Regions from separate parts of the Aeromicrobium jepli genome, predicted to be linked through region 1. Evidence: predicted binding sites of a transcription regulator. Region 1 holds the regulator's gene; each other region holds the start of a gene.
What was found. The regulator HrcA, encoded in region 1, represses chaperone genes, less so after heat shock. The targets are predictions, from matches to a motif close to TTGGCACTCGNNNNNNNCGAGTGCCAA.
Positions count from the first base shown of each region.

Region 2: groL (chaperonin GroEL) is a predicted target of HrcA. The motif match lies at 2,866-2,892, and genes of this name have one in related genera.
Region 3: groES (co-chaperone GroES) is a predicted target of HrcA. The motif match lies at 2,462-2,488, and genes of this name have one in related genera.

Region 1 covers NZ_JBFOKO010000007.1:87,159-92,728, reverse strand. The annotation lists gene AB3M81_RS13965 (arginine deiminase) at 1-512, shown strand, start outside; gene AB3M81_RS13960 (lysylphosphatidylglycerol synthase domain-containing protein) at 523-1,539, shown strand; gene AB3M81_RS13955 (DUF3097 domain-containing protein) at 1,523-2,359, opposite strand; gene AB3M81_RS13950 (hypothetical protein) at 2,352-2,780, opposite strand; gene hrcA (heat-inducible transcriptional repressor HrcA) at 2,891-3,907, shown strand; gene dnaJ (molecular chaperone DnaJ) at 3,939-5,084, shown strand; gene AB3M81_RS13935 (histidine triad nucleotide-binding protein) at 5,105-5,449, shown strand; gene AB3M81_RS13930 (PhoH family protein) at 5,500-5,570, shown strand, end outside.
Region 2 covers NZ_JBFOKO010000009.1:39,159-44,728, forward strand. The annotation lists gene AB3M81_RS15400 (acyltransferase) at 207-947, opposite strand; gene groL (chaperonin GroEL) at 1,195-2,832, opposite strand; gene AB3M81_RS15410 (cold-shock protein) at 2,934-3,137, opposite strand; gene AB3M81_RS15415 (MoaD/ThiS family protein) at 3,226-3,504, opposite strand; gene thrC (threonine synthase) at 3,534-4,799, opposite strand; SAM riboswitch class I at 4,807-4,917, opposite strand; gene otsB (trehalose-phosphatase) at 4,980-5,570, opposite strand, start outside.
Region 3 covers NZ_JBFOKO010000001.1:535,194-540,763, reverse strand. The annotation lists gene AB3M81_RS02655 (AAA family ATPase) at 1-324, opposite strand, end outside; gene groL (chaperonin GroEL) at 500-2,101, opposite strand; gene groES (co-chaperone GroES) at 2,133-2,426, opposite strand; gene AB3M81_RS02640 (class I SAM-dependent methyltransferase) at 2,570-3,730, shown strand; gene AB3M81_RS02635 (LamB/YcsF family protein) at 3,758-4,477, shown strand; gene AB3M81_RS02630 (5-oxoprolinase subunit B family protein) at 4,479-5,066, shown strand; gene AB3M81_RS02625 (5-oxoprolinase subunit C family protein) at 5,063-5,570, shown strand, end outside.

The DNA of each region.
Region 1 (5,570 bases):
TCACGCAGCTGGCGAAGGCGCTGTTCGACCGCGGCGCGGCGCAGAAGGTCATCGTGGCCGGCATGCCGAAGCTGCGCGCCGCGATGCACCTCGACACGGTCTTCACGTTCGCCGACCGCGACGTCGTGACGGTCTACCCCGAGATCGTGGACACGATCCACGCGTTCACGATCCTGCCGGGCGACGGGCTGCCCGGCATCGAGGTGATCGACCACGAGGAGACCCCGTTCCTCGACGTCGTCGCGCAGGCGCTGGGGGTCGGCAAGTTCACGGTCGTCGAGACCGGCGGCACCGAGTACGACACCGAGCGCCAGCAGTGGGACAGCGGCAACAACCTCGTGGCGCTCGAGCCGGGCGTCGTGGTCGCCTACGACCGCAACACCCACACGAACTCGCTGCTGCGCAAGGCCGGCATCGAGGTCATCGAGATCGTCGGCGCCGAGCTGGGCCGAGGGCGCGGCGGCGGCCACTGCATGACGTGCCCGCTCGTGCGCGATCCGCTCGAGGCCTGACCGGAGCACCGTGGACACGCGCCGGCGGTGGGTGCGCTTCGCCCTCACCGTCGTCGCCACGGGCGTCGTCCTGGTCGTCGGCGTCGGCCTGCTGGACGAGATCGACTGGGACGGCGTCCGCTCGTCGCTGGCGCGGCTGGAGGCGTGGCAGTTCGTGCTGCTGGCCCTCGGGCTGCTGCTGCGCCAGTACCTGAACGCGCTGCCGCTGGCGCTGTTCATCGAGGGCTGCTCGTCGTGGCGGGCCCTGCAGAACGACCAGGCGGCGATCCTCATGACGACGGTCGCGCCGCCGCCCGCCGACTACGTCATGCGGTTCGCGATCTTCAGCTCGTGGGGGATCCCGCTGGCGGCGGCCGTCGCGGGCTCGGTCATGAACACGCTGTCGTTCTACGTCGTGCGGTTCGGCGCCCCGGTGCTGGGCAGCGTCCTCATGCTGTGGCTCGGCACGTTCCACCCGGGAGAGCTGTTCGCCGCGCTGCCCAGCATGGCGGTCAGCGTCGCGATCCTCGCCGCGCTGTGGCTCGCGTTCCGCGGCGAGGCGTTCACGGCGGGCCTGGCGCACCGGGCGGGCGACCTCGTCGGCCGGGTGCGCTCGCAGGTCAGCGGCGGGGCCTGGAGCGCGTGGGCTGTCGACTTCCGGCGCCAGGTCGTCGGCCGGGTCCCGTGGGCCCTGCCGCGCTCGCTGCTGGCACTGCTGGCGATGGTGCTGGTCGACGCGGCGCTGCTGACGGCGGCGCTGCGCTGCGTCGGCGTGGACGCGGGCCAGGTCCCGGCGATCGAGGTGTTCGTCGCGTTCCTGGTGGCGTACCCGCTCACGCTGTTCCCGTTCTCGGGCGTCGGCATCCTCGACGCCGTCGTGGTCGCGACGCTCCTGCAGGTGGGCACGAACGTGTACGAGGAGGGTCTCGTCGCCGGGTTCGTGGTGTGGCGCGTCGTGACGCTCGGCGGCCCGATCCTGATGGGCCTGGCCTCGCTCGCGCTGTGGAAGTGGCAGGTGCTGCGGCGGCCGGCTACGCCGGCTGGGTGACGAAGTCGATGAGCTCCTCGACCCGGCCCAGGAACGCGGGCTCGAGGTCGGTCCAGGAGTCGACGCGGCCCAGGATCGCCTTCCACGCCCGCGCGATGTCGGCCTGGTCCTCGTGCGGCCAGCCCAGGTGCGCGCAGATGCCCTTCTTCCACTCGACGTGACGCGGGATCGTGGGCCACGCGTCCATGCCGAGGCGCTGGGGCTTGATCGACTGCCACACGTCGACGTACGGGTGGCCGACCACGAGCAGGTGGGGCACGTGCTTCACCGCGTCGGCGAGGCGCTGCTCCTTCGAGCCCGGCACGAGGTGGTCGACCAGCACGCCCAGGCGGCGCTTCGCGGTGGGCTGGAAGTCGCGAACGATCGCGGCGAGGTCGTCGATGCCGCCGAGGTACTCCACCGCGACGCCCTCGGCGCGCAGGTCGTCCCCCCACACCTTCTCGACGAGCTCGGCGTCGTGCCGGCCCTCGACGAAGATGCGGCTGGGCAGGGCGACCTTGGCGCGGGTGTCGGCGGCGACGCGCGAGCCCGACGCCGTGCGCGTCCTGGCGGCGGGTCCCTTGGGCGTCGGCGCCACGAGGACGACCGGGCGGCCCTCCATGAGGAAGCCGGGGCCGAGCGGGAAGACCTTGCGGCGCAGGTGACGGTCCTCGAGCTCGACGGTGCCGAGGTCGCGCTCGACGCGCATGACCTCGCCGACGAACCCGGTGGACACCTCCTCGACGACGATGCCGAGGTCGGCCGCGAGCTCGGTCGAGCGGCCGCGCCTGGGCTTCTTCCAGTCGCCGGAGAGGACGTCGGTCCCGTACCGGTCAGCCATGGCCGAACCACACTCCCAGGAGTCGCTGGTGGAACGCCTCGACGTCGTCCTTGCTGCCGCTGTCGAGGGTGTCGGTGACGATGAGCCCGATCGCGAGGTCGACCGCCGCGGGCCACGACTCGGGCACGGTCGAGGGCACCTCGTCGGTGACGAGGGCGCCCAGCGCGACGGCGGGGGAGTGGCCGGGTCGCGTCACGACCATGACCAGCTCGCCGCCGCGAGGGCCGTCGCCCAGGTGCGAGACCTCGACGAACGTCTCGCCGACCGTCGTGGCCCACACCGACGCCATCGTGCCGCCGCGGGACTCGTGCGCGATCCGGGTGCCGTCGGGGGCCGTGACCTCGTAGGGCGTGTACACGAGCACCTCGTCGCCGTCGACGACCTCGATCGCGCCGTCCGCGCGCACCGCCACCTCGCTCACCACGACAGGTTGCCATCCGCGCGCGGACCGCTCGCGGAGGCGCACCGGCCCACCGGTCCGCCGGTAGACTTGGCACTGGACCGGGTCGAGTGCCAAGTGGGAGGTGACCGATGATCGAGGACCGCCGTCTCAACGTGCTCCGCGCGATCGTGGAGGACTACGTCGCCACGCAGGAGCCCGTCGGGTCGAAGGCGCTGCTCGAGCGGCACCAGCTGGGCGTCTCCTCGGCCACCATCCGCAACGACATGGCGGCCCTCGAGGACGAGGGGTACCTGACCGCGCCGCACACCTCCGCCGGCCGCATCCCCACCGACAAGGGCTACCGGATGTTCGTCGACCGGCTGTCCGAGGTCAAGGCGCTCTCGGCGGCCGAGCGCCGCGCGATCGAGACCTTCCTGTCCGGCGCGATCGACGTCGACGACATCGTCACGCGCAGCGTCAAGATCCTCGCCCAGCTGACCAACCAGGTCGCGATCGTGCAGTACCCGTCGCTGACCCGCTCCACGGTCCGCCACGTCGAGCTCGTCGGCCTCGAAGGCGCGCGCGTGCTGGTCGTCGTCATCACCAGCAGCGGCCGCGTCGAGCAGCGCATCGTCGAGCTGGTCGAGACGCCGGGCGAGCAGCTGCTCGCCGACCTCAAGTCCCGCATCGTGCGCGCCACCCTCGGCGAGCGCCTGCCCGAGGCGTCGGTGCGCCTGGCCGAGCTCATCGACACGTTCGCGATCGACGACCGTCCCGTCGTCTCCTCGATCGTCACGACGCTCGCCAACACGTTCTCGAACGAGCGCTCCGACGAGCGCGTCGCGGTCGGCGGCACCGCCAACCTCGCGCGGTTCGGCGCCGACTTCGACACCTCGATCCGACCCGTCCTGGAGGCGATGGAGGAGCAGGTCGTCCTGCTGCGCCTGCTCGGCGAGGCCACGACCGGACCCCACGTGCGCATCGGTCGCGAGACCGGCCGCGAGGACCTCTCGGGCACCGCCGTCGTCTCGAGCACCTATGGTCCCGGGGGCGAGATCCTGGCTCAGCTCGGGACGATGGGGCCCGCCCGCATGGACTATCCCGCCACGATGGCCGCCGTCGGCGCCGTCGCCCGCTACCTCGGGCGCATCCTCGCCGACGGCTGAGCGCCGCACACCACGCGAAAGAGAAGAGACCTTGGACTACTACGAGCTGTTGGGCGTGTCCCGTGACGCGACGCCGGAGCAGATGAAGAAGGCGTACCGCAAGCTGGCGCGCCAGCTGCACCCCGACGTCAACGACGCCCCCGACGCGGCCGACCGCTTCAAGGAGGTCACGACCGCGTACGAGGTGCTCTCGGACCCGCAGAAGCGCGCCGTCTACGACCGTGGCGGCGACCCGCTCTCCGGTGGCGGCGGCATGGGCGGCGGCTTCGGCCAAGGCTTCAGCTTCGACGACATCATGGACGCGTTCTTCGGCCAGTCGTCCTCGCGCGGCCCGCGCCCGCGCACGCAGCGCGGCCAGGACGCGCTGCTGCGGCTGTCGATCAGCCTCGCCGAGGCGGCGTTCGGCGTCACCCGCGAGATCAAGGTCGACACGGCCGTCACGTGCGAGGTGTGCGGCGGCAGCGGCGCCAACGAGGGCTCCGAGCCCGTCACGTGCGGCACGTGCCACGGCCACGGCGCGGTCCAGCACGTGCAGCGCTCGCTGCTGGGCGACATCCGCACGTCGCGCACGTGCCCCACGTGCCAGGGCTACGGCACCGTCATCCCCGACCCGTGCCGCGAGTGCCACGGCGACGGCCGCGTGCGCTCGCGCCGCAGCCTGCAGGTCAACGTCCCCCCGGGCGTCGACGACGGGAACCGCATTCAGCTCGCCGGCGAGGGCGAGGTCGGCGCGGGCGGCGGCCCGGCCGGCGACCTCTACATCGAGATCAAGGTCGCCCACCACCCCCGCTTCACGCGCCAGGGCGACCAGCTGGCCTGCCAGATCACGCTGCCGATGACGGCGGCGGCGCTCGGCACGCGCTTCGACCTGCTCACGCTCGACGCCGAGCGCGAGGACCTCGAGGACGTGGAGAGGACGGTCGCGATCGACGTGCCCGCGGGCACCCAGTCGGGCGAGACGATCCTGGTCCGCGGCTACGGCGTGCCGAAGCTGCGCGGCTCGGGCCGCGGCGACCTCACGGTGCAGGTCGTCGTCGAGACGCCGCGCGACCTCGACTCCGAGCAGCGCGAGCTGCTGGAGAAGCTGGCCGCCGCGCGCGACGAGCGCCACCCCGAGCCGGCACTGGACCACTCGTCGCGGACGGTCTTCGGGCGCATCCGCGACGCGTTCAAGTGACGGCTGGCTAGAGTCGGGCCATGGCTGAGGACTGCATCTTCTGCAAGATCGTCGCGCGCGAGATCCCCGCGGAGGTCGTCGCCGAGAGCGAGCACACGCTCGCGTTCCGCGACATCAACCCGAAGGCGCCCGTGCACGTGCTGGTGGTGCCCAAGGTCCACCAGCCCGACGCCGCCTCGCTGGCGCAGGCCGAGCCGCAAGTCGCGGCGGAGCTGCTCGCGCAAACCCGTGCCATCGCCACGCAGGAGGGGTACGAGGACTACAACCTGGTCTTCAACACGGGCGCCGGCGCGGGCCAGACGGTGTTCCACGCCCACGTCCACCTGCTCGCCGGCGTGGACGTCTCGAAGCTCTTCCTGGCCTGAGCGCTCGGGACCGGGCCATGTCAGTGCTCGGTGAGTAGACTCGGACCTGTATGACTGACGACACTCCCGCGGCGCGACACACGGTCACCATCCCGGCCTCGATCCCGCTCGTTTCCCTGTT
Region 2 (5,570 bases), on a different contig from region 1:
CCCTCCGACGGCCACCGGCGCTCGCGACGCCCCGTGCTTTCCCTCGAAAGTAGGCCATGCGGAGCGTCCTGTCCGGACGTTTTCCAAAAATACCGTTGTCGTACATGTCACAGGCGATGGCACATGATTTCGTGCATCGACCGGGACGCGAATGACCGATTCCGAGGGTGCGGCTTGCGTAACTCGTCGTTTCCCGGAATCGGACGTCACGGAGTGTCGTCGAAGGACCAGGTCGTGCCCTCGCGGACGACGCGTGCCGGCGACCCCGCCACGACGACGTTCGCGGGGACCTTCTGGCCCCGGACGACGGCCCGCAGCCCGACGCACACGTGGTCGCCGATCTCGACGTGGCCGGACACCACGGACTCGCGGCACAGCCACACGTGGTGACCCAGCCGGATCGTGGCGCCGAAGGGGTTGATCCGCTCTCCCGTGGCGGCGTCCTCGAGGCGGTGCATGTCGTCCGTCGCGATGTAGACGCCGGCCGCCCACAGCTGGTCGCCCGCGGCGACGATGCTGCCGCCGTTGCGCGCGTCGATGACGGGCGAGCGGGTCGCGACGACGGGCCCGTGCAGGACCACGGAGGACCGCGGGCCGCAGTAGATCTCGCCCGCCGTGAGGATGACGCGCTCGTCGAGGAACACCGTCGCGCCGTCGCCGCCCACGAGCAGCGACGTCAGGTGCTCCATCGGGCCACCGACGACGATGAGGGCGTCGTGGAAGTAGAACGTCGTGAGCAGCTCGACGACGCGGTCGGGCAGCATCGCGCCCGGCGCGGCGTAGAGCGCGTTGCCCAGGTCGTTCCACCACGACGGCAGCGGGCCGTCGAGGCGGCGCCACGCGAGCGCGTCGAGCCGGTCGGGGTCGACGCCGGCCTCGACGAGCCGCGCCCGGTGCTCGGGGGTCATCGCCTCGTCCGTGCGGGTCAGCTCCTGCCACGTCGTCACCGCCCCATCCTCCCCTGCCGTCACGCGCCGGGTGGGCGAAGGGTGACAGTTTCCCCGGTTAAGTAGGAAAACTGTCCCTGAACGAGGATTGCGACCCTCGCGAAGTGACAGGAAACCCCGTTCAGTGAGGAAAACCTGCTTAACCGGGGAAACCGTCACTTCGCGAGGTTCTCTGACACGGGGCCCGGACGCACGGAACCCCGGCACCGAGGTGCCGGGGTTCCGTGGGGTGCTGGGTGCGGGAGGCTCAGAAGCCCATGCCGCCCATGCCGCCCATGTCGTCCATGCCGGGGGCGCCGGCCGGGGCCGCGGGCTCCGGCTTGTCGGCGACGACGGCCTCGGTCGTCAGGAACAGCGCCGCGATCGAGGCGGCGTTCTGCAGCGCCGAGCGCGTGACCTTGGCGGGGTCGATGATGCCGGTGGCGATCATGTCGACGTACTCGCCCGTGGCCGCGTTCAGGCCCTGGCCGGGCTCGAGGTTGGCGACCTTCTCCGCCACGACGCCGCCCTCGAGGCCGGCGTTGACGGCGATCTGCTTGAGCGGGGCCGAGGTGGCCAGGCGCACGATGTTCGCGCCGGTGGCCTCGTCGCCCTCGAGCTCGAGCTTCTCGAACGCGGCCTTGCTGGCCTGGACCAGCGCCACGCCGCCGCCGGGGACGATGCCCTCCTCGACGGCCGCCTTCGCGTTGCGGACGGCGTCCTCGATGCGGTGCTTGCGCTCCTTGAGCTCGACCTCGGTGGCCGCGCCGACCTTGATGACGGCCACGCCGCCGGCCAGCTTGGCGAGGCGCTCCTGGAGCTTCTCGCGGTCGTAGTCCGAGTCGCTGTTCTCGATCTCGGCCTTGATCTGGGCCACGCGGCCGGCGATCTGGGCCTCGTCGCCGCCACCCTCGACGATCGTGGTCTCGTCCTTGGACGTGACGACCTTGCGGGCGGTGCCCAGCAGCGTGAGGTCGGCGTTCTCGAGCTTGAGGCCGACCTCCTCGCTGATGACCTCGCCGCCGGTGAGGATCGCGATGTCGGTCAGCATGGCCTTGCGGCGGTCGCCGAAGCCGGGGGCCTTGATGGCGACCGACTTGAACGTGCCCTTGAGCTTGTTGACGATGAGGGTGGCCAGCGCCTCGCCCTCGACGTCCTCGGCGATGATCGCCAACGGCTTGCCGGTCTGCATGACCTTCTCCAGCACCGGGACCATGTCCTTCACGGTGCTGATCTTGCTGTTGACGATGAGGATGTACGGGTCCTCGAGGACCGTCTCCATGCGCTCGGGGTCGGTGACGAAGTAGCCCGACAGGTGACCCTTGTCGAAGCGCATGCCCTCGGTGAGCTCGAGGTCGAGGCCGAACGTGTTCGACTCCTCGACCGTGATCACGCCCTCCTTGCCGACCTTGTCCATGGCCTCGGCGATGATCTCACCGACCGTGGTGTCGGCGGCCGAGATGGACGCGGTGGAGGCGATCTGCTCCTTGGTCTCGACGTCCTTCGCCATGCCGAGCAGCTGGGTGCTGATGGCCTCGACGGCGGTCTCGATGCCCTTCTTCAGGCCCATCGGGTTGGCGCCGGCGGCCACGTTGCGCAGACCCTCGCGCACGAGCGCCTGGGCCAGGACCGTGGCGGTCGTCGTGCCGTCACCGGCGACGTCGTCGGTCTTCTTGGCGACTTCCTTGACGAGCTCGGCGCCGATCTTCTCGTACGGGTCCTCGAGCTCGATCTCCTTGGCGATGGAGACGCCGTCGTTCGTGATCGTGGGGGCTCCCCACTTCTTCTCGAGGACGACGTTGCGGCCCTTGGGGCCGAGCGTGACCTTGACGGCGTCGGCGAGCTGGTTCATGCCGCGCTCGAGCCCACGCCGGGCTTCTTCGTTGAATGCGATGGACTTGGCCATGTGCGTGTCTCCGACAGTGGTGAGAAGGTGGATCTAGCACTCTCACTATACGAGTGCTAATCAACTTCCCTCAACCGCCCCCGCACACGAACGAGACGGCGCTAGCGCAGTGGCTGGACGTTCTCCGCCTCGCGGCCCTTGGGGCCGTCGACGACCTCGAGCTCGACGGTCTGACCGTCCTCGAGGGTCTTGAAGCCGTTGATCGCGATCTTGGACCAATGGACGAAGACGTCGTCCTGGCCGTCGACCGCGATGAAGCCGTAGCCCTTGTCGGAGTTGAACCACTTGACGGTGCCGTGCACCATGCGACCACCTTGTTCTGCGCGAAAGGCCCCCGGCCGGGCCCGAAACCAGCGTAACGGCAGGGCCCGAGCCAGGGAACGGCGGATCGGCTCAGCAGCCGCCGGCGACGGCGGGGATCACCGAGATCTGGGTGCCGTCCGGCGTCTTGGTGTCCAGACCCTGGTCGAACCGGACGTCCTCCTCCGCGACGTAGATGTTGACGAAGCGGCGCAGCTTGCCGTCCTCGTCGAGGATCCGGGCGCGGATCCCGGGGTAGGACGCGTCGAGCGAGTCCAGGACGGCGGCGAGCGTGTCGCCCTCGGCGGTCACCTGCGACTCGTCGTGCGTGTAGCTGCGCAGGATCGTGGGGATGCGGACGGAAACGGCCATGAGTGCTCCTCGGGTGGTGGTGGGACGGCTCAGGCGATGCCGGCCGCGGCGAAGGCGTCGTACGTGGGGGCGATGGTGGTGCGCGGGCCGACCGAGCCGGTCACCGCGTCGAGCGTCTTGAGGCCGTGGCCCGTGTTGATGACGACCGTCTCCAGCGCCGGGTCCAGCTGACCGGTCTCGACGAGTTTGCGCAGGACCGCCACCGTGGTGCCGCCGGCGGTCTCGGTGAAGATGCCCTCGGTGCGGGCGAGCAGCACGATCGCGTCGCGGATCTGGTCGTCGGTGACCTCCTCGACGCCGCCGCCCGTGGCGCGCGCGATGTCGAGGACGTAGATGCCGTCGGCGGGGTTGCCGATCGCGAGGGACTTGGCGATCGTGTCGGGCTTGACGGGGCGGATCGCGTCGACGCCGTCCTTGAACGCCGTGGCGACCGGGTTGCAGCCCTGGGCCTGCGCGCCGAACACGCGGACCGGCTTGTCCTCGACGAGGCCGAGCGCGATGAGTTCGGTGAACGCCTTGTGCACCTTGGTCAGCTGCGAGCCGGACGCGACGGGGATGACGATCTGGTCGGGCAGCCGCCAGCCGAGCTGCTCGGCGATCTCGTAGCCGAGCGTCTTGGAGCCCTCGGCGTAGAAGGGGCGCACGTTGACGTTGACGAACGCCCAGCCGTCCTCCTCTCCCGCGATCTCGCTGGCCAGCTTGTTGACGTCGTCGTAGTTGCCGTCGACGGCCACGAGGCTGTCGGTGAAGACGGCCGAGTTGACCTGCTTGGGCGTCTCGAGGTTGCTCGGGATGAACACGACCGTGCGGATGCCGGCGCGGGCGCCGGCGGCGGCGACCGCGTTGGCGAGGTTGCCGGTGGAGGGGCAGGCGAACACGCGGCTGCCGAACTCGCGGGCCGCGCTCAGGGCGCAGGCGACGACGCGGTCCTTGAAGGAGTTGGTGGGGTTGGTGCTGTCGTCCTTGACCCACAACTTCGACAGGCCGAGCTCGGCGGCGAGGTTGCGGGCGTCGAGCAGCCGGGTGAAGCCGGGCTCGAGGTTGGGGCTGGACTCGATGTCCTCGGGCACCGGCAGCAGCGCCTTGTAGCGCCAGATGTTGGCCGGGCCCGCCTCGATCTGCTCGCGCGTGACGGTGCCGAAGTCGTAGGAGATCTCGAGCGGGCCGAAGCACTCCTGACAGGCGTAGTGGGGGCCGAGCTCGCGGGTGGCGCCGCACTCGCGACACGTCAGCGCGGTGGCGTTGCCGAAGGCTCCCTCGCGGAGCCGGGTGGGGGTGGACAGCGTGATGCTCACGAAGACTCCTTCATCTCTCCGGGGTCGACGTTCGACCGCGGACGGACTTAGCACCTGGCCGGTCGGCTGGTTGCTGGGGCTTCGTCGGGCCGTGTCCCTCTGCCCCTCGTGATGAGTGACTTCAGACTAGGCGGACGTCTCACGATGCGTCCACTCGGTCCGCATCGCGAGACGTCGAGATCAGGAGGCGGCAGGGCGTCCGGGCGCGAACCGGTCCGCGAGCTCGGTGAGCCAGGCGGCGACGGCGTCGGGGCCGTCGAGGACGACGTCCGAGAGCTCGACGAGCGCGTCCTGCTCGGCCGACGCGGAGCACACGAGCGTGACGTCCAGGCCGTCCTCGCGCAGCGCGATCGCCTCGCGGAACGCCGGCAGGTCGCCCAGGTCGTCGCCGGCGAACACGAGCGAGCGCGGCTGGATCGCCTCGACGGCACGGCGCAGGGTCTCGCCCTTGTCGGTGCGGTGCGCGCGGAACTCGAGCACCTGGCGGCCGGGCTCCATGTGCAGGTCGAACTCGGCGGCGAGCGCCGCCAGCTGCGGCGACAGCGTGTCGAGCAGGCCCGGCGCGATGCCGCGCGTGTGCAGCGCGATGGCCAGGCCCTTGTCCTCGATGCGCAGCCGCTCGGCGTCGTGCTCGGCGAGCCACGACGGCAGCCGCTCGGCGAGGTCGTGGACAGCGTCGGGACGGGTGGGGCGGCGGACGTCGCCACTGGCGGCGTCCCAGCGCTCGGCGCCGTACTGTCCGCAGACGACGAGGTCCTCAAGGCCCTCGCC
Region 3 (5,570 bases), on a different contig from region 1:
GACCATCGAGGCCTCGTCGATGACGAGGGTCTGCAGGGACCTCAGCGTGCGGGTGAAGCGACCCGGCCGGTAGTCGCCGGAGCGGACGTCCTCGAGTGTCGTCGTGCTGCGGAAGCCGAAGAGCCGGTGGATCGTGTGACCCGCGACGTTGAGCGCCGCGATGCCGGTGGGCGCCGCGACCACGACGCGGCGGTCGGTGTGCTCCATGAAGTGCCGGATCAGCGTGGACTTGCCCGTGCCGGCCTTGCCGGTGAGGAACAGGTTCCCGCCGGACTCGAGAATCTCGAGCGCGCGCTCGAACTCCTCGGTGATCGTGATGGCCATCGGCTGCAGGCTACCGGGGCGGCCTCTCCGGCTCGACTGAGCGAGGTTTCCTGTCACTTCCGGGGGTTCGCAACACTCGTTCAGTGACAGCTTTCCTACCTAACCGGGGAAACCGTCACGGCACGACGAACGGCCCCGGGCGCAGTGCCCGGGGCCGTTCGCGGTGATCGGTCGATCAGTGGCTGTGACCGGCGTGCGCGTCGTCCTCGTCGGCCGGCTTGTCCACCACGAGCGTCTCGGTGGTGAGCAGCATGGCCGCGATCGAGGCCGCGTTCGCGAGCGCCGAGCGCGTGACCTTGACCGGGTCGAGGATGCCCTGCGCGAGCAGGTCGCCGTACTCGCCCGTGGCCGCGTTGTAGCCCTCGCCGGACTCGCGGACCTTCGACACCACGACCTCGCCGGACTCGCCGCCGTTGCGGGCGATCCACTCCAGCGGGGCGTCGGCGCCCTTGCGGACGATCCGGACGCCGAGCGCCTCGTCGCCGGTCAGGTTCAGGTCCTTGTCCAGCACGCCGACGGCGTGGACGAGCGAGGAGCCACCACCGGGGACGATGCCCTCCTCGATGGCCGCGCGGGTCGCCGAGACGGCGTCCTCGATGCGGTGCTTCTTCTCCTTGAGCTCGACCTCGGTGGCCGCGCCGACGCGGATGACGCAGACGCCACCGGCCAGCTTGGCGAGGCGCTCCTGGAGCTTCTCGCGGTCCCACTCGGAGTCGGTCTGCTCGAACTCGGCCTTGATCTGGGCCACGCGGCCCTCGACCTCGGCCTGGTCGCCGCCGCCGTCGATGATCGTCGTGTCGTCCTTGGTGACGACGACGCGACGGGCGGTGCCGAGCACCTCGAGGCCGACCTGGTCCAGCTTGAGGCCGACGTCGGGGGTGACGACGGTCGCGCCGGTGAGGGTCGCGATGTCCTGCAGCATCGCCTTCCGGCGGTCGCCGAAGGCCGGGGCCTTGACCGCGACGGACGTGAACGTGCCGCGGATCTTGTTGACGACGATCGTCGACAGGGCCTCGCCCTCGATGTCCTCGGCGATGATGAACAGGCTCTTGCCCGACTGGACGACCTTCTCCAGCAGCGGCAGGAGCTCGGCGACGGCCGAGATCTTGCCCTGGTTCACGAGGATGTAGGGATCGTCGAGGACGGCCTCCATGCGCTCGGTGTCGGTCACCATGTACGGGGACAGGTAGCCCTTGTCGAACTGCATGCCCTCGGTGAACTCGAGGTCGGTGCCCATGGTGTTGGACTCCTCGACGGTGATGACACCGTCCTTGCCGACCTTGTCGAACGCCTCGGCGATGAGCTCGCCGATGACCGAGTCACGGCTGGACACCGTGGCGACGGCGGACATGTCCGAGACCGAGTCGACGGCGCGCGCACGGGTGTGCAGCTCGTTCGTGACGGCCTCGACGGCGGCCTCGATGCCCTTCTTCAGGCCGACCGGGTTGGCGCCGGCCGCGACGGCGCGCAGGCCCTCGTGGACCATGGCCTGGGCCAGCACCGTGGCGGTCGTCGTGCCGTCACCGGCGACGTCGTTCGTCTTGGTGGCGACCTCCTTGGCCAGCTGGGCGCCGAGGTTCTCGAACGGGTCGTCGAGCTCGACCTCACGGGCGACGGACACGCCGTCGTTCGTGATCGTGGGGGCGCCCCACTTCTTGTCGAGGACGACGTAGCGGCCCTTGGGGCCGAGGGTCACCTTGACGGTGTCGGCGAGCTTGTCGACGCCACGCTCGAGGGCGCGGCGTGCGTTCTCGTCGAATTCCAGGATCTTGGGCATGAGTGCTCCCTAGGAAGGTTGGCGGGTGGACTCAGGCGATGACGGCGAGCACGTCGCGCGCGTTGAGGATGAGGTACTCCTCGCCGGCGTGCTTGACCTCGGTGCCGCCGTACTTGCTGAACAGGACGCGGTCGCCGACGGCCACGTCGACGGGGATGCGCTCGCCGCTGTCGCTGACGCGACCGGGGCCCACGGCCACGACCTCGCCCTCCTGCGGCTTCTCCTTGGCGGTGTCGGGGATGACGAGACCCGACGCGGTGGTCTGCTCGGCCTCTCCGGCCTTGATGACGATGCGATCTTCGAGCGGCTTGATGGTGACCGACACTGGTCGACCTCCCCTTTCGGACGGAAACGTTCGGGTTGGCACTCGCTCATCGGGAGTGCCAACGTCAGCGTAGCACCGCGTTGGCACTCGCCCCAAGGGAGTGCTAATCGCGCCCCACGCGCGCGCGATGGGAGACTCGACGGGTGGATCCCGCGACGTTCGACGCCCTGCTCGCGCCCGCCGGCCAGGAGCTGCTCGCCGTGATCGCCGAGCGGTCCGGCACCGAGTCCGATCTCGCGCTGGGCACCCGGCTGCGGCGCGAGCACCCGGCCGAGCTCGTCGCCGCGGCCATGTCCCAGCATGCCCTGCGGCGCCGCGCGGCGGTCAAGTTCGGGCCCGACGCGGAGCACATGTACTTCGTGCCGGACGCGCTCGAGCAGGCGACCCGCGCGCCGGTGGCCGCCCACCGCGCGGCGCGGCTCGTGGCGCTCGGCGCGACCTCCGTCGTGGACCTCGGCTGTGGGATCGGCGGCGACCTCGTCGCGTGCGCTCGGGCCGGGCTGGCGGTCCGCGGCATCGAGCAGGACCCGGTCCGCGCGGCGATGGCGCGAGCGAACCTCGCGGCGCTCGGGCTGGGCGGCGAGATCGAGGTCGGCGACGCCACCGCCACCGCGATCGGCGACGACGAGGTCGCGTTCGTCGACCCGGCCCGCCGCGACGGCGCCGGCCGCACGTTCTCCCTCGACGCGCTCGTGCCGGCGTGGGACTTCGTCACCGGCCTGCTCGCCGGGCGGGCGCTCGCGAAGGTCATGCCGGGGATCGCGCACGACGCGGTCCCGCCGGGCGTGCAGGCCGAGTGGGTCTCGGACGGGGGTGACCTGGTGGAGGCGTGCCTCTGGGGCGCGGGATTCGACCTGCCGGCCCAGCGGCGCGCGACGGTGCTCCCGTCGGGCGCGACCCTGGCGTCTCGTGACGCGGTGACCTCGACCGGCGACCCGCTGGCGCACCTCGTCGAGCCGGACGACGCCGTGATCCGCGCCGGCCTGGTGGCCGAGCTCGCGCAGGACCTCGGCGGCCACCTGCTCGACCCCCACATCGCGTGGATCACGACCGACCGCGCCGACGCCGCCCCGTTCGGCCGCGCCTTCCGGATCGAGGCCGAGCTGCCCTTCCGCGAGAAGCAGCTGCGCGCCGCGCTGCGCGAGCGTGACGTCGGCACGCTCACGGTCAAGAAGCGCGGCGTCGACGTCGTCCCCGAGCAGCTCGTCGCCCGCCTCAAGCTCAAGGGCGCCCGTCCCGCCACGATCGTCCTCACCCGGGTCGCCGGCGAGGGCCGCGTCTTCCTCGTCGACCCGATCCGCTGAGAGCGCCGGACGCGGTAGCGTCGGGCCATGCCCGGCACCGTCGACCTCAACGTGGACCTCGGCGAGTCGGCCGAGCGGTGGAAGTCGGGTGAGGACCGCCGGCTGCTCCCGCTCGTCACGAGCGCGAACGTCTGCTGCGGCGCGTACGCGGGCGACGACGACCTCATCCGCGCCACGTGCGAGGCGGCCGTGGAGCACGGCGTCGCGATCGGGGCGCAGGTCGGCTATCGCGACCGCGAGGGGTTCGGCCGCCGCGCGATCGACCTCGCGCCGCGCGACCTCGCCGACGAGGTGCTGCACCAGATCGACCACCTGACCGAGCTCGCCGGGGAGGTCGGCGGGCTCGTCACGTACGTGAAGCCGCACGGCGCGCTCTACCACCGGATCGCGCACGACCCCCACCAGGCGTCGGCGGTCGTCGAGGCCCTGTTGGCCGAGGGCTCGCTGCTCCCGCTGGTCGGGATGCCGGGCTCGCTCGCGCTGCGGATGGCCACCGACCAGGGCGTCCCGGTCGTGCTCGAGGGCTTCGCCGACCGCGCGTACGACGCCGACGGCTCGCTCGTCCCCCGGGACCGTCCCGGCGCCGTGCTGACCGACCCGGAGGCGGCCGCGGCCCAGGCCCTCTCCCTCGTCGGGACCGTGGACTCCCTGTGCGTCCACAGCGACAGCCCGGGCGCCGAGACGCTGCTCGCGCGCGTCCGCGGCGTGCTCGAGGACGAGGGCGTGACCGTGGCGGCGTTCGGCTGACATGCGCGTCCTGCCCTGCGGCGACCGCGCCGTGCTGCTCGACTGCGCCGACGCGGACGAGGCGCGTCACTGGCACGCCGCCCTGGCCGATCACCGTCCCGTCCTCGGCGCCACCACGGTCCTGCTGCGCGGCCGGCCTGCCGACCTGCGCGCCACCGTCGCCGCGACGGACGTCTCCGAGGTCGAGGTGCACGAAGGTCGTGACGTCGAGATCCGCGTGGTCTACGACGGGCCCGACCTGGCCGCGGTGGCCGCGCACTGCGGCCTCCCGGCCGAGGAGGTCGTGCGGCGGCACACCGCCACGGCGTGGACCGTCGGCTTCGCGGGCTTCGCGCCGGGATTCGCGTACCTGACCGGCGGGGACCCGTCGCTGGAGGTGCCGCGACTCGGGCGCCCCCGGCCGCGCGTCGAGGCCGGCTCGGTCGGGCTGGCCGGGCGGTTCAGCGGCGTCTACCCCCGCCCCTCCCCCGGCGGCTGGCAGCTGATCGGCCGCACCGACGCGACCCTGTGGGACCTCGGTCGCGAGGATCCCGCCCTGTTGCACCCCGGCGACCGGGTCCGGTTCGTCGACACCGGAGGTCTCCCATGAGCCTGCGCGTGCTGGAGCCCGGGCCGCTGTCGCTCGTGCAGGACCTCGGCCGCTCGGGCCTCTCGGACCTCGGCGTGGGACCGTCCGGCGCGTTCGACCGGCGGGCGATGCGCGAGGCGAACTCGCTCGTCGGCAACCCGCACGACGCCGCCGTCGTCGAGGCGCTCGGTGGCGGGCTGGCCGTCGTCGCCACCGCGGCGCACGTCGTCGCCGTGACCGGCGCGGCCGGGCCCCTGGCGGTCGACGGGACGCCCGTCGACTCCGGCCGCGTGCTGTCACTGCGACGCGGCCAGGTCCTGCGGCTGGGCGCACCGGCAGTGGGGCTGCGCTGGACCCTCGCGGTCGCCGGCGGCCTCACGGTCCCGGCGGTGCTCGGCAGCCGCAGCACGGACACGCTCGCGGCGCTCGGCCCCGATCCGCTGACCGCGGGCGCCGAGCTGACGGTGGGGCGACCGACCGGCGCCGTGTCGCTCGAGGCCTACCCCGCCGCGCTCGCCTCGGGTG